DNA from 2 places in the Kribbella sp. NPDC004536 genome. Region 1 is predicted to be linked to the other one. Evidence: riboswitches for the same ligand, from Rfam matches in the RefSeq annotation. Region 1 holds a riboswitch; the other holds the start of a gene.
What was found. Region 1 has a riboswitch for glycine ahead of ACFYRU_RS07900 (L-serine ammonia-lyase). Riboswitches for the same ligand answer to the same signal wherever they lie in the genome.
Positions count from the first base shown of each region.

Region 2: another riboswitch for glycine. It lies ahead of gcvP (aminomethyl-transferring glycine dehydrogenase); the one in region 1 lies ahead of ACFYRU_RS07900 (L-serine ammonia-lyase).

Region 1 covers NZ_JBIALY010000001.1:1,598,814-1,605,179, forward strand. Annotated here, with positions in the region: gene ACFYRU_RS07875 (hypothetical protein) at 1-388, shown strand, start outside; gene ACFYRU_RS07880 (hypothetical protein) at 385-576, opposite strand; gene ACFYRU_RS07885 (CopG family transcriptional regulator) at 582-809, opposite strand; gene ACFYRU_RS07890 (hypothetical protein) at 838-1,359, opposite strand; gene ACFYRU_RS07895 (helix-turn-helix transcriptional regulator) at 1,545-2,375, opposite strand; gene ACFYRU_RS07900 (L-serine ammonia-lyase) at 2,430-3,803, opposite strand; glycine riboswitch at 3,884-3,990, opposite strand; gene ACFYRU_RS07905 (DUF3817 domain-containing protein) at 3,988-4,341, opposite strand; gene ACFYRU_RS07910 (hypothetical protein) at 4,433-4,660, opposite strand; gene ACFYRU_RS07915 (aminopeptidase P family protein) at 4,839-6,266, opposite strand; gene ACFYRU_RS07920 (GntR family transcriptional regulator) at 6,310-6,366, opposite strand, start outside.
Region 2 covers NZ_JBIALY010000002.1:1,900,557-1,906,922, reverse strand. Annotated here, with positions in the region: gene gcvH (glycine cleavage system protein GcvH) at 1-21, shown strand, start outside; gene ACFYRU_RS23880 (FHA domain-containing protein) at 144-680, shown strand; gene ACFYRU_RS23875 (MerR family transcriptional regulator) at 667-1,365, shown strand; gene ACFYRU_RS23870 (bifunctional nuclease family protein) at 1,427-1,921, shown strand; gene ACFYRU_RS23865 (MerR family transcriptional regulator) at 2,114-2,731, shown strand; gene ACFYRU_RS23860 (dihydrodipicolinate synthase family protein) at 2,779-3,639, shown strand; glycine riboswitch at 3,655-3,744, shown strand; gene gcvP (aminomethyl-transferring glycine dehydrogenase) at 3,818-6,366, shown strand, end outside.

The DNA of each region.
Region 1 (6,366 bases):
TCCGGGCCCGGCCCCGAAGGACGAGCGGCCGGCGAGCGGCGAGGTGCTCGTCCGGCGCGGCGCGGACGGGATGGGGCGGCTGAAGATCACGAACGGTACGGCGAAGGACGTCGCGATCTCGATCGTCGCCGACGGACAGCCACCGGGCAGTCCGATGATCATGGTCTACATCCAGGCCACCAGGAGCACGACCGTGAACGAGATCGGCGGCGCCTACCGCCTGTACTTCAAGTCCGGCTCCGACTGGGACGCCACCCACCGCAAGTTCCGCGCCGGCTGCTCGTTCAAGAAGTTCGACCAGACCTTCACCAAGAACCAGGGCTGGCAGGTAAACCTCCAACCCCGCCCAGGCGGCAACGCCGACACCACCGAAGTCGAGGCGTACTAAAGATCGTCCGGATACACCCGGAACGCTTTGTGTGGAGTCAGCGGACGCAGCGCCCGGAAATCGCGCCGGTCGAGCGTCAGAACCGCGTCGGTGCGGTCGTCGGCTGCCAGCGCAACGGAAACCGCATCAGCAAGATCAAGATCGAGGTCCGCATACCGACTGATAACGGTCGGAGCCGCAGGTGACATGAGGGTCACAACTCGGTAGACCGGGCGCCTTCGCCGGGCGCCCAGCCATCCGTCATCGGCTCACCACGCGTCGGCCAGTCGAGCGGCTCGTCCCACACCCGGTTAGGCATCGCCGCTAGGTGGATACCTTCCCGGATGATGTCTCCTTCGGGGATACCACGCCGCCGAGAAGCCTCGGCTATCAGCTCCAGATCCTCCGAATCGGCGTCCACCTCGATGCGCTCCGTCGACATACATCAACCGTAGGACATCTCCGATGAGTTAGAGGCCGAGTTTGTGGAGTAGGCGGCTTAAGGCTCCGCCTAGGCCGCCTGGGTTGTTGGGGGTGGGGGTGGCTGTTGGGGTGGGGGATGGTGTGGGTGGGGTGGTGGTTGGTGGGACTGTGGGGTCCAGGGTGGGGCGGTCGGTTGCTTGTGTTGTCGGGACCGTGGTGGGCGGGAGGCGGGTGGCTGGGGCGGTGGTGGGGACTGCGGTCTCGACGATCTGTGGGGTGGGTGTCGCGGTCGGGTCTGGGGTTGTGGTGACGCCGGCGGGGATGTCCACCTCGGCGGGGGTGGTTGCCGTCGGCAACGGGGTGTTCACGGTCGACGGAGCACCGGGGGTCGCGGTGGTGCTGTGCGGGATCGCGATGTTCTCGCCCGGCTGAGCGGGCTGGGGAGCGGCGACCGGGCTGGCCGGTTCAGGCCCCGCGCCTGGCAGCGGCAGGAACGACGCGCCGATCCGCGGACCGCCGAGGAGGGCAATCAGTACCAGTACCAGGTAGCCGCCGACCACGATGCTCACGCCCGTGGCGACCTGACGGCGACGCCGGGAAGCCCTGGCAGACATCGGATTCACAAGTCCCGCAGGGTATCGGTTCACCCGGCGTTTCAAACAGCCCTTGGAAGAATTTCTACACCAGGACTTGAAAGTCTAGTAATGAATGACCATTTACGCAGCCGTAGCAATGCGGTGCGTTAACTGATTGCTCAGGTCAACGCCTGCAATCCGACCACCGACAACAACCGGAGCTTCTCGGCGGCCTCGGAGTTCGGCGCGGCGGTGTAGACGACCATCCGCAGATCGCTGCCCGGTACGGCGAGGATGTCGCAGTCGATGTCGAAGGCACCGACCACCGGATGCCGGATCGTCTTCCGCTCCGACTGATGGAACCCGACCACTCGTTCGTCCCACAGCCGGGCGAACTCGGGGTACCCGCTGCGCAGGTCGTCGATCATCGCGCGCAGGTCCGGGTCGGCCGGGTAACGGGCGAGCGACGCACGCAGGTCGGTGACCATCGCGACCCGGAAGGCGTGCGCCTGCTCGGGGGTCTGCTCGAAGCGGCTGCCGGGTCTGGCGAAGTTCAGGTAGATGATGTTCCGGTGCCGCCCGTGCCAGGACGACGGGTCACCGGCCAGCGCGGCGAACAACGGGTTCCAGCTGATGATCGTCCAGGCCGCGTCGCACACGCACAACGGCGCTCCGTCCAATTGGTCGACGATCCGCTGCACCCCCGGCGGGATGTACGCCGAGATCCGCCCCGGTGACGGCTCCACCTCACCGGCCAGCGCGAACAGATGGTTGCGCTCGGCATCGGACAACCGGAGCGCCCGGGCCAGCGCGGTCAGCACCTGTACCGACGGCGAGTCCGACCGCCCCTGCTCGAGCCGCACGATGTAGTCGACCGATAGCCCCGCGAGCAAGGCGAGCTCCTCCCGGCGCAGCCCGGGCGCGCGCCGCTTCCCGCCGACCGGCAGCCCGACCTCCGAAGGCGCCACCCGGTCCCGCCAGGCGTGCAGCGTCTTCCCGAGCTCGCTCATGTACTCCAGTATCACCCGCGCGACCGGCGACAGCCTGGTACTGCTGTTACCTGGTCAGCACTCGATGACGTTGACGGCGAGGCCGCCGCGGGACGTCTCCTTGTACTTGATCTTCATGTCGGCGCCGGTCTCGCGCATCGTCTTGATCACCTTGTCGAGCGTGACCACGTGCACGCCGTCGCCGTGCATCGCCATCCGGGCCGCGTTGATCGCCTTCACCGACGCCATCGCGTTCCGCTCGATGCAGGGGATCTGCACCAGCCCGCCGACCGGGTCGCAGGTCAGTCCGAGGTTGTGCTCCATCGCGATCTCCGCGGCGTTCTCGACCTGTTGCGGCGTACCACCGAGCACCTCGCAGAGACCGGCGGCGGCCATCGAGCAGGCCGAGCCGACCTCGCCCTGGCAGCCGACCTCGGCGCCGGAGATCGACGCGTTCTCCTTGTACAGCACGCCGATCGCGCCGGCCGCGAGCAGGAACCGGACCGCGCCGTCCTCGGTCGCGCCGGGCACGAACCGCCGGTAGTAGTGCAGTACGGCCGGGATGATGCCCGCGGCACCGTTCGTCGGCGCGGTGACGATCCGGCCGCCGGACGCGTTCTGCTCGTTCACCGCGAGCGCGAACAGGTTCACCCAGTCCATCACCTTGAGCGGGTCGACCGACCACGGGTCCTGGCTGAGCTTCTTGTGCAGCGCGTGCGCGCGGCGCGGGACCTTCAGGCCGCCGGGCAGGATGCCCTCGGTCTCGCAGCCCTCACGGACGCAGTCCTGCATCACCTGCCAGATGTGCAGCAGCCCGGCGCGGATCTCCGCCTCGGTCCGCCAGGCGAGCTCGTTCGCGAGCATCACCTCGCTGATCGACAGCTGCGACTCGCGGCACCGGTCGAGCAGCTCGGCGCCGGTGGTGAACGGGTACTTCAGTTGCGTGGTGTCCGGCACGATCCGGTCGCCCGCGGCCGCGGTCTCGTCGACGACGAAGCCGCCGCCGACCGAGTAGTACGTACGTTCGCGCAGTACGGCCTGGTCCGCGTCCCGGGCGACGAAGACCATCCCGTTCGGGTGGTACGGCAGCGCCTTGCGCCGGTGCATCACCAGGTCGGTGTTCTCGTCGAACGCGATCTCGTGGGTACCGGCCAGCAGGAGCCGGCCGCGCTCGCGGATCGTCTCGGCGCGCGCGTCGACCGAGTGCGTGACCACGGTCTCCGGGTCGGCGCCCTCGAGCCCGAGCAGCACCGCCTTGTTGCTGCCGTGCCCGTGGCCGGTGGCCCCGAGCGATCCGAACAACTGCGCCTCGACGGTCGTCGTCGCGGCCAGCAGGCCGTCGGCGGCGAGGCCGAGTGCGAACGTACGGGCGGCGCGCATCGGGCCCACGGTGTGGGAGCTCGACGGGCCGATCCCGATACTGAACAGGTCGAAGACACTGATCGCCATCGTGTGGAGGTTCCTTCCGGTCGTCGTTGACCGTTTGGTGTCCTCCCCGCTCTGTTGGGCGGACTGCCCTCCAGAGGTGCCTCGCCCGCGCGGTGAAGGTGCCTGAGAGATTCTTGGGGAGAGTTGCTCCTACGGCGCCCGGTTCGCGGAGATCAGCTCCGGCCCGGGTCTCTCCCGCACGGGTTCATGCGGCTGTTGAATTGACTGACGTTGTGGACGGTACGGCGGTCTGCCGGGCGCCGTCAATCCGGCCTGTCCGGACCGCCCAGATCTCGAAGAACCAGGTGAACAGTGGCGGAACGCTGGCTGCCAGCGCCGCCAGCGTGACCGGCCACGACCAGCGCAGCGGGCCGCGGACGGCGAGCACCGTGACCACGTACGCGATGAAGATCCCGCCGTGGATCGGGCCGAAGATCTGCACTCCGAGCTCGTTGTCGGACAGCACGTACTTGAACAACATCCCGATCAGCAGCCCGGTCCACGAGATCGCCTCGGCGATCGCCACCGCCCGGAACCACTGCGCATGTTTGATACTCATCAACGACCGACCCTAACAACGGCCCCAAGCCAGGGGCCGCGCCGTGCCTCAGCGCGGCGGCACTTGGGCCGCCGTACCCTGGGGTGATCGGTCAGACCGGGACGCCGGTGATCTCGAGCACCCGGTCCAGCTCGTCGCCGCGGACCAGCCGGCCGGACATCAGCCGGAGCTCCGTGCAGGCGGACTCCAGCGCCTGCGCCTGGCTCCGGCAGTTGTCGACGTACCAGAACGGATCGTCCGGTTGCGGATCGTCGGCGTCGTCGATGTCGGCGTACCAGTGCCGGTCGCCGCAGTTCATTACGCGCACCCGTAGGTTCATGATGACTACTCCCCGTACCCAGGGATGCCGGGTCCCCCTGGCCCCGGTCGAGGCCGCCTCGGCTGGGCGCGTGGTCCGCGGCCCCCCACTGCCACGCGCCGAGCCGAGATCAGCCCTCCCCCATCCAGTACATCGCGCCCCACCGGCGAACGTTACTGTTTGTGACCGGTAATTTTGATTACTTCCCGAGGTGCGAGCGGGTCCACTGCTCCAGGCCGTCGGTGGTGATCGGCAGCGCCTCGGTGAGGATCTCCAGCCGGTCGTCGTGCACGACGACGTTGTCCTCGATCCGGATGCCGATCCCGCGCAGCTCCGGCGGTACGGTCTCGTCGTTCGGGTGGAAGTACAGACCGGGCTCGACCGCGAGCGCCATCCCGGCCTCGATGGTGCCGGCGAAGTACGCCTCCGGCCGGGACGCGTCGCAGTCGTGGACGTCGAGGCCGATGTAGTGGCCGGTGCCGCAGACGATGTACCGGCGGTGCTGCTGCCCGTCCGGGCCGAGCAGTTCGTCCATGGACACGTCCAGCAGGCCCCAATCGCGCAGCCCCTCGGCCAGGACGCGGAGCGCCTCGTACTGGAACGCGCGGTACGGCGCACCGACCTTGACGGCCTCGAGCGACGCGAGCTGCGCCTTGTGCACCAGGTCGTGCACCTGCCGCTGCGCCGCGGTGTACTCGCCGGTGGCCGGGAAGGTCCGGGTCACGTCGGCGGTGTAGAGCGTCCGGGTCTCGACGCCGGCGTCCAGCAGGATCACGTCGCCCTCGTTCACCGGGCCGTCGTTGCGGACCCAGTGCAGCACCGGCGCGTGGTTGCCCGCAGCAACGATCGACGCGTAGCCGACGCCGTTGCCCGCGGTCCGCGCGCGCCGGTCGAAGGTGCCCTGCAGCCAGCGCTCGCCGCCGCCACGGATCGCCTCCGGCAGCTCGCTCGCGACATCGCCGAATGCCTGCACGCTGGCCGCGACCGCCTCGCGCAGTTGGTCGAGTTCCCACTCGTCCTTGATCCGGCGCAGCTCGGCGAGCGTCTGGCGGAGCGCGTTGCCGTCGGTCGGCGAAGTACGGACGAGCGCGTCGAGCATCGGCTCCACGCCGGGCACCGAGAGCATGAACGGTACGGCGCCGCGCACCGCCGCGGGCAGTTCCTCGATCGGGCGGCAGGCGATCTGCAGCGCGTCCGACCAGTCCTTCAGGCCTGGCACCGGGCCGATCCACAGCTCACCGTCGCGGGCGTTCGCGAAGAAGTCCGCCTCGTCCGGGCCGGCCGTCTCGCGCAGGTACAGCGTCGCGTCGCCGTCACCGGAGATGACCAGGACGGCGCCCTCGGCCTGGCAACCGGTCAGCCAGACGAAGTCGCTGTCCGCGCGGAACTGGTAGTCGGTGTCGTTCGAGCGGACCGGCGCGCGGCCGGCCGCGAGCGCGATCCGGCGGCCCGGCAGCGCGGCGGCGAGCTTGCGCCGATGCTCGGCGGCCGCCTCGGCGAGCCCCTCCGGCACCGTCACGGACCGGTCGACCGGCCCCCACCCGCGGGAAACGAAGTCCCGGAATCCTGCTGCGTCGATCGGGCGGTAGGACTTCGGCGTCTCTTCGGTCCGGGCGTCGTCGGTCATGACCTGTGCTCCCCTTTGCTGCTGACGGTGTCAGCTCATCAACTCAGGTTGTCGGCGGGGTTTGCAAGCCCTTATCCCGGAAGGCGGCCAGGATGCCTTC
Region 2 (6,366 bases), on a different contig from region 1:
GGCCAACTCGACCAGGGCTGACCGCCCACTGATAGCGTTACGGGCCTCAACCGCTGGTCGAGGGTTGGGGCCTATTGCCACACTGTCAACACGGGGTCTATCGAAAACGTCGCCGGACCACCGGCGATCGGGAGGATCACAGCATGCCGTTCTGCAACCAGTGCGGGCACGAGAACTCCGAGGGCAGCAGGTTCTGCTCGCAGTGCGGAGCGATGCTGCCTGGCGCGGACCGCCCCGCGGCAGCTCCGGCCCAGCCGCAGCAGCAGCCGGGCGTCACCGACACCGCGATGCTGGCCCCGATCGGCGTCGAGCCGGAACCGGAGCAGACCGGCGAGCCGCTGACCGCCGACGACCAGGCCGCCGTCGGTGCGCTGCCGGCCGGGGCTGCCCTGCTGATCGTCCAGCGCGGGCCGAACGCGGGCAGCCGGTTCCTGCTCGACGTCGACGTGGTCACCGCCGGCCGGCACCCGGACAGCGACATCTTCCTGGACGACGTGACGGTCTCGCGCCGGCACGCCGAGTTCCGCCGCGACGCGTACGGCGTGAAGGTCCGCGACGTCGGCAGCCTGAACGGGACGTACGTGAACCGCGACCGGATCGACGAGGTCCAGCTGAACAACGGCGACGAGGTCCAGATCGGCAAGTACCGGCTGGTGTACTACGCCAGTGGCCAGGCCTGACCCGAACGCCGGAGGACCTGCGGGCGCGCGCGGCATCGGCGAGGTGCTGCAGCTCCTGCAGGCGGAGTTCGCCGACGTCACGATCTCCAAGATCCGCTTCCTGGAGGCCGAGGGGCTGGTGACACCGGCCCGGACGGCGTCCGGCTACCGGAAGTTCAGTGCCGCCGACGTCGAGCGGCTGCGGTACGTACTGACCGCGCAACGCGACCAGTACCTGCCGCTCAAGGTGATCAAGGAACACCTCGGCGCCATCGACCGCGGCCTGCAGCCGTCCGCCGCGGGTCCGCCGGTCGCGCCGAGTTCGTTGCCGCAGACCCCCGGTCAGCCGGTCGCCGACGACTTCGGTGCCACCGGCACCGAACTGCGGCTGACCCGGAACGAGCTGCGGACCGCGGCCGGCGTACCGGACGGGCTGCTCGCCGAGCTGGAGAGCCACGGCCTGGTGGTGGCCACCGGCAACCACTACGGCGGCGACGCGATCGTGATCGCGAAGGTCGCGGCCGAGCTGGCGGCGTACGGGCTGGAGCCCCGGCACCTGCGGGCGTTCCGGACCGCGGCGGACCGCGAGGTCGGCCTGATCGAGCAGGTCACCGGGCCGCGGCGGACCGACCAGACCGCCGAACTGGCAGCACTCACGGTCCGCCTGCATACCGCACTGGTCCGGTCGCGGCTGCCACGTCCGTAGGCCGTCCACACCCGAACCCCGCGGGCCTGCTAGGGGCTTCCCCTCGGAGTAGGCTGGAGCTGTGCGCGAAGTCGACGTGGTCGGAGTCCGGGTGGAGATGCCCTCGAGTCAGCCGATCGTGCTGCTCCGGGAGGTCGGTGGTGAGCGATACCTGCCGATCTGGATCGGCGCGGCCGAGGCGAGTGCGATCGCTTTCGCCCAGCAGGGCATGGAGCCGCCCCGGCCGCTGACCCACGACCTGTTCGCGGAAACCATCCGGGTGCTCGGGCACACGCTCAGCGAGGTCCGGATCGTGAACCTGACCGACGGCGTCTTCGAGGCGATCCTGGTGTTCGACGACCAGACCGAGATCTCGGCCCGGCCGTCGGACTCGATCGCGATCGCCCTCCGGACCGGCACCCCGGTGTTCTGCGCGGAGGAGATCCTCGCCGAGGCCGGCGTACCGATTCCGGACAGTGAGGCCACCGGCACCGACGAGGTGCAGGAGGAAGAGGAGGTCGAGCGGTTCCGGGAGTTCCTGGACCAGGTGACGCCGGAGGACTTCGACAAGAGCTGACGCGACCCCTGGAGACGGGGAATCCGTACAAGAGCGACTAGGTAACGATTCGTACGGCGGTCGCGACACGCTCCCGGCTCGACGCGGTTGTCGTTGACCCGCCTCGGGCGGCGGCTTACCGTGAAGAAGTCGTGGGGTGCTGTCACTCCACGGAGATGACTCGTACCAGTCGGTATCCAGGGAGGCTCAGGCGTGACACGCACCGGGGACACGGATCTGACGCAGTCGGCTTCCGACGCGCACGCCGAGGCGGCGGAGACCGCCGGCGTCCAGGGTCTGCTGTTCGACGACGACCTGCGGCCGATGCCGGAGGACGTCGGGTTCCGGGGTCCGACGGCCTGCGCGGCCGCCGGGATCACCTACCGGCAGCTCGACTACTGGGCCCGTACCGGCCTGGTCTCGCCGTCGGTGCGCCCGGCGACCGGCTCGGGTACGCAACGGCTCTACGGCTTCCGCGACGTACTGCTGCTGAAGGTGATCAAGCGGCTGCTGGACGCCGGGATCTCGCTGCAGCAGATCCGGACCGCGATCGCGCACCTGAGCAAGCGCGGTTTCGACGACCTGACCCAGATCACGCTGATGAGCGACGGCGCCTCGGTGTACATGTGCACCTCGCCGGACGAGGTCATCGACCTGCTGGCCGGCGGCCAGGGCGTGTTCGGGATCGCGCTCGGCGGGGTCTGGCGGGAGGTCGAGGGATCGCTGTCCGAGCTGCCGACCGAGCGGGCCGACGGCCACGACGACGAAGGCTCCGACGGGCACGCCGGCGACGAACTCGCCGCCCGCCGTCGCGCCCGGATGACCGGCTGACCTAGTTCTTCACTGTGCGCCCACTCACTGCAGACTCGCTCCGCGGTGTGTGGGCGACTTTGTTGTTACCGCTGAACGCCGACGACTCGATCGACTTCACGCGGTTGGAGGCTCAAGCTCAGGCTCTGGGTGAGACTTCCGTTGCTGGGTTGTACGCACACGGGACGGCGGGGGAGTTCCAGACCCTTACCGAATCCGAGTACGACCGGGTCAACCACATCCTCGCCGCCGTCGGGAAGCCGTTCCAGATCGGGGCGAGTCATCCGTCGGCACAGGTGCAGTTGTCCCGGGTTGAGCGTGCGGCGAAGCTCGCGCCCGGAGCGATTCAAGTGATAGCCCCGGACTGGTTGCCTTTGAACCCTGCCGAGATGCTCGCCTTCTTGCGGCGGGTGGGTACGGTGGCGGGGGAGGTGCCGCTGGTGTTGTACAACCCGCCGCATGCGAAGACTTCCGTGACGCCACGGCAGTTGGGGGAGTTGGCGGCGGCGGTGCCGAACCTGATCGGGTTGAAGACGGCCGGTGGTGACAGAGCGTGGTTCGACGAGGCCTTGCGGTCCGGGCTCGCGATCTTCGTACCCGGTCACTTCCTCGCGAGTATGTCGTTACTCGGCGCGCACGGCAGCTACTCGAACGTGGCGGCGCTGTCCCCGAACGGTGCGGTTGCCACCGCGCACGACCTGGACGTGGAGCGCCGGGTGGTCGAGTTCTTCGCGGCGCACGTCGTACCACTGCAGAAGGCCGGCCTGTCGAACCCCGCGCTGGACAAGTTCCTCGCCGCGGTCGGCGGCTGGGCGGACGTCGGTACCCGGGTCCGCTGGCCGATGCAGGCGGCCACCGACGAGCAGGTCGCGGCGGCGCGGCCGGCCGCCCGGAGCCTGCTGCCCGAACTGTTCGGAAATTCCTGGTAGCCTCGTTTCAGCCGTACACAGCACTCGGGAGAGTCCCGTTTCGTCGGGCGCCGAAGGGGCAATTCCTCCCCGGAACCTCTCAGGCCCATGGACCGAGTGCCACAGGCGACTCTGGAGCGTGTTCGTGCGTGACAGAGGGGGAGGCCACCGGCAGCGACAGTCAGCATCGGAGCCTCTAGTGAACGACACCCCTCAGCTTTCGGCGCGTGTTTCGGCGACGTTCGCCGACCGGCACATCGGTCCGCGCCCGGACGAGATCGCCCGGATGGTCCAGGCCCTCGGGTACGACGACGTCGACGCGCTCGTGGACGCCGCGGTCCCGGCCTCGATCCGGTCCGCGGAGGCGCTGCGGCTGCCCGAGCCGGCCTCCGAGGTGGACGCACTGACCGAGCTGCGCCAGCTCGCCGCCCGCAACAACGTCGCGACCACGATGATCGGCCAGGGGTACTACGGCACCTTCACCCCGTCCGTCATCGTCCGCCGCCTGGTCGAGAACCCGGCTTGGTACACGGCCTACACGCCGTACCAGCCGGAGATCTCCCAGGGCCGGCTCGAGGCGCTGCTGAACTTCCAGACCGTGGTCTCCGACCTGACCGGCCTGCCGACCGCGAACGCCTCCCTGCTCGACGAGGGCACCGCGGCCGCCGAGGCGATGACGCTGGCCCACCGCTCGAACAAGAAGAGCAAGTCCGAGCGGTTCCTGGTCGACGCCGACTGCTTCGCGCAGACGATCGCGGTCGTGCAGACCCGCGCGCAGGCGCTCGGCATCGAGGTCGTGGTCGCCGACACCACCGACGGTCTGCCCGAGGGCGACTTCTTCGGCTTGCTGGTGCAGTACCCGGGCTCCAACGGCGCCGTCCGCGACCTGAAGCCGCTGATCGAGGCGGCCCACGAGCGTGACGCCCTGGTCGCCGTCGCGTCGGACCTGCTCGCGCTGACGGTGCTCGAGGCACCGGGTGAGGCCGGGGCGGACATCGTCATCGGTTCCTCGCAGCGCTTCGGCGTACCGCTGTTCTACGGCGGTCCGCACGCCGGCTTCATGTCCGTACGGTCCGGTCTCGAGCGGTCGTTGCCGGGTCGCCTCGTCGGCGTGTCCGTCGACGCCGACGGCGCCCCGGCGTACCGGCTGGCGCTGCAGACCCGTGAGCAGCACATCCGCCGCGAGAAGGCGACCTCGAACATCTGCACCGCGCAGGTCCTGCTCGCGGTCGTCGCGTCGATGTACGCCGTCTACCACGGTCCGGACGGTCTGCGCGCGATCGCGGAGCGGGTGCACGACTACGCCGGCAAGCTCGCCGCGTCGCTGCGCGCCAGCGGCGTCGAGGTCGTGCACGACGACTTCTTCGACACCGTCCTGGCCCGCGTGCCGGGCCGCGCCGCCGACGTGGTGGACGCCGCGCGGCAGAACGGGATCTGGCTGCGGCTCGTCGACGCGGACCACGTCGGCATCTCCTGCGACGAGAAGACGGACGTCGCGACGCTGACCCGGGTCTGCCAGTCCTTCGGCGGTCGGTACGACAACACGCTCGAGGCGGCGGCCGTGAACGTGCCGCGCACCACGGAGTACCTGACGCACCCGGTCTTCAACACGCACCGGTCCGAGACGGCGATGCTGCGCTACCTGCGCAAGCTGTCCGACATGGACTACGCGCTGGACCGCGGCATGATCCCGCTCGGGTCCTGCACGATGAAGCTGAACGCGACCACCGAGATGGAGCCGGTCACCTGGCCGGAGTTCGCCGACGTACACCCGTTCGCGCCGATCGAGGACGCGGCCGGGTACGTGAAACTGATCGGTCAGCTGGAGCGCTGGCTGGCCGAGGTCACCGGGTACGCGAAGGTCTCGATCCAGCCGAACGCCGGCTCCCAGGGCGAGCTCGCCGGTCTGCTCGCGATCCGTGGGTACCACCACGGCCGGGGCGACCTGGACCGCGACATCTGCCTGATCCCGGCCTCCGCGCACGGCACGAACGCCGCCTCCGCGGTGATGGCCGGCATGAAGGTTGTCGTTGTCAAGGGCAACGAGGACGGCACGATCAACCTGGACGACCTGCGGGCGAAGGCGTCCGAGCACGCGTCGCGGCTGGCGGCGATCATGATCACGTACCCGTCGACGCACGGCGTGTACGAGGAGAGTGTCCGCGAGGTCTGCCAGGTCGTCCACGACCACGGCGGCCAGGTGTACGTCGACGGCGCGAACCTGAACGCCCTGCTCGGGCTCGCGAAGCCGGGGGAGTTCGGCGGCGACGTCTCGCACCTGAACCTGCACAAGACGTTCTGCATCCCGCACGGCGGCGGCGGTCCGGGCGTCGGGCCGGTCGCGGTCGCGGCGCACCTCGCGCCGTACCTGCCGAACCACCCGCTGCTCGACCAGGCGGGCCCGGAGTCGGGCGTCGGCCCGATCAGCGCCGCGCCGTTCGGGTCCGCGGGCGTGCTGGCGATCTCCTGGGCGTACATCCGGATGATGGGTGCGTCCGGGCTGACCGACGCGACCAAGGCCGCCGTACTGACCGCGAACTACGTGGCGAAGCGGCTCGAAGGCGCGTTCCCGGTGCTCTACACCGGCGAGAACGGCCTGGTCGCGCACGAGTGCATCCTGGACCTGCGGCCGATGACCAAGGACACCGGCATCACCGTCGACGACGTCGCGAAGCGGCTGATCGACTACGGCTTCCACGCGCCGACGATGTCGTTCCCGGTGGCCGGCACGCTGATGGTCGAGCCGAC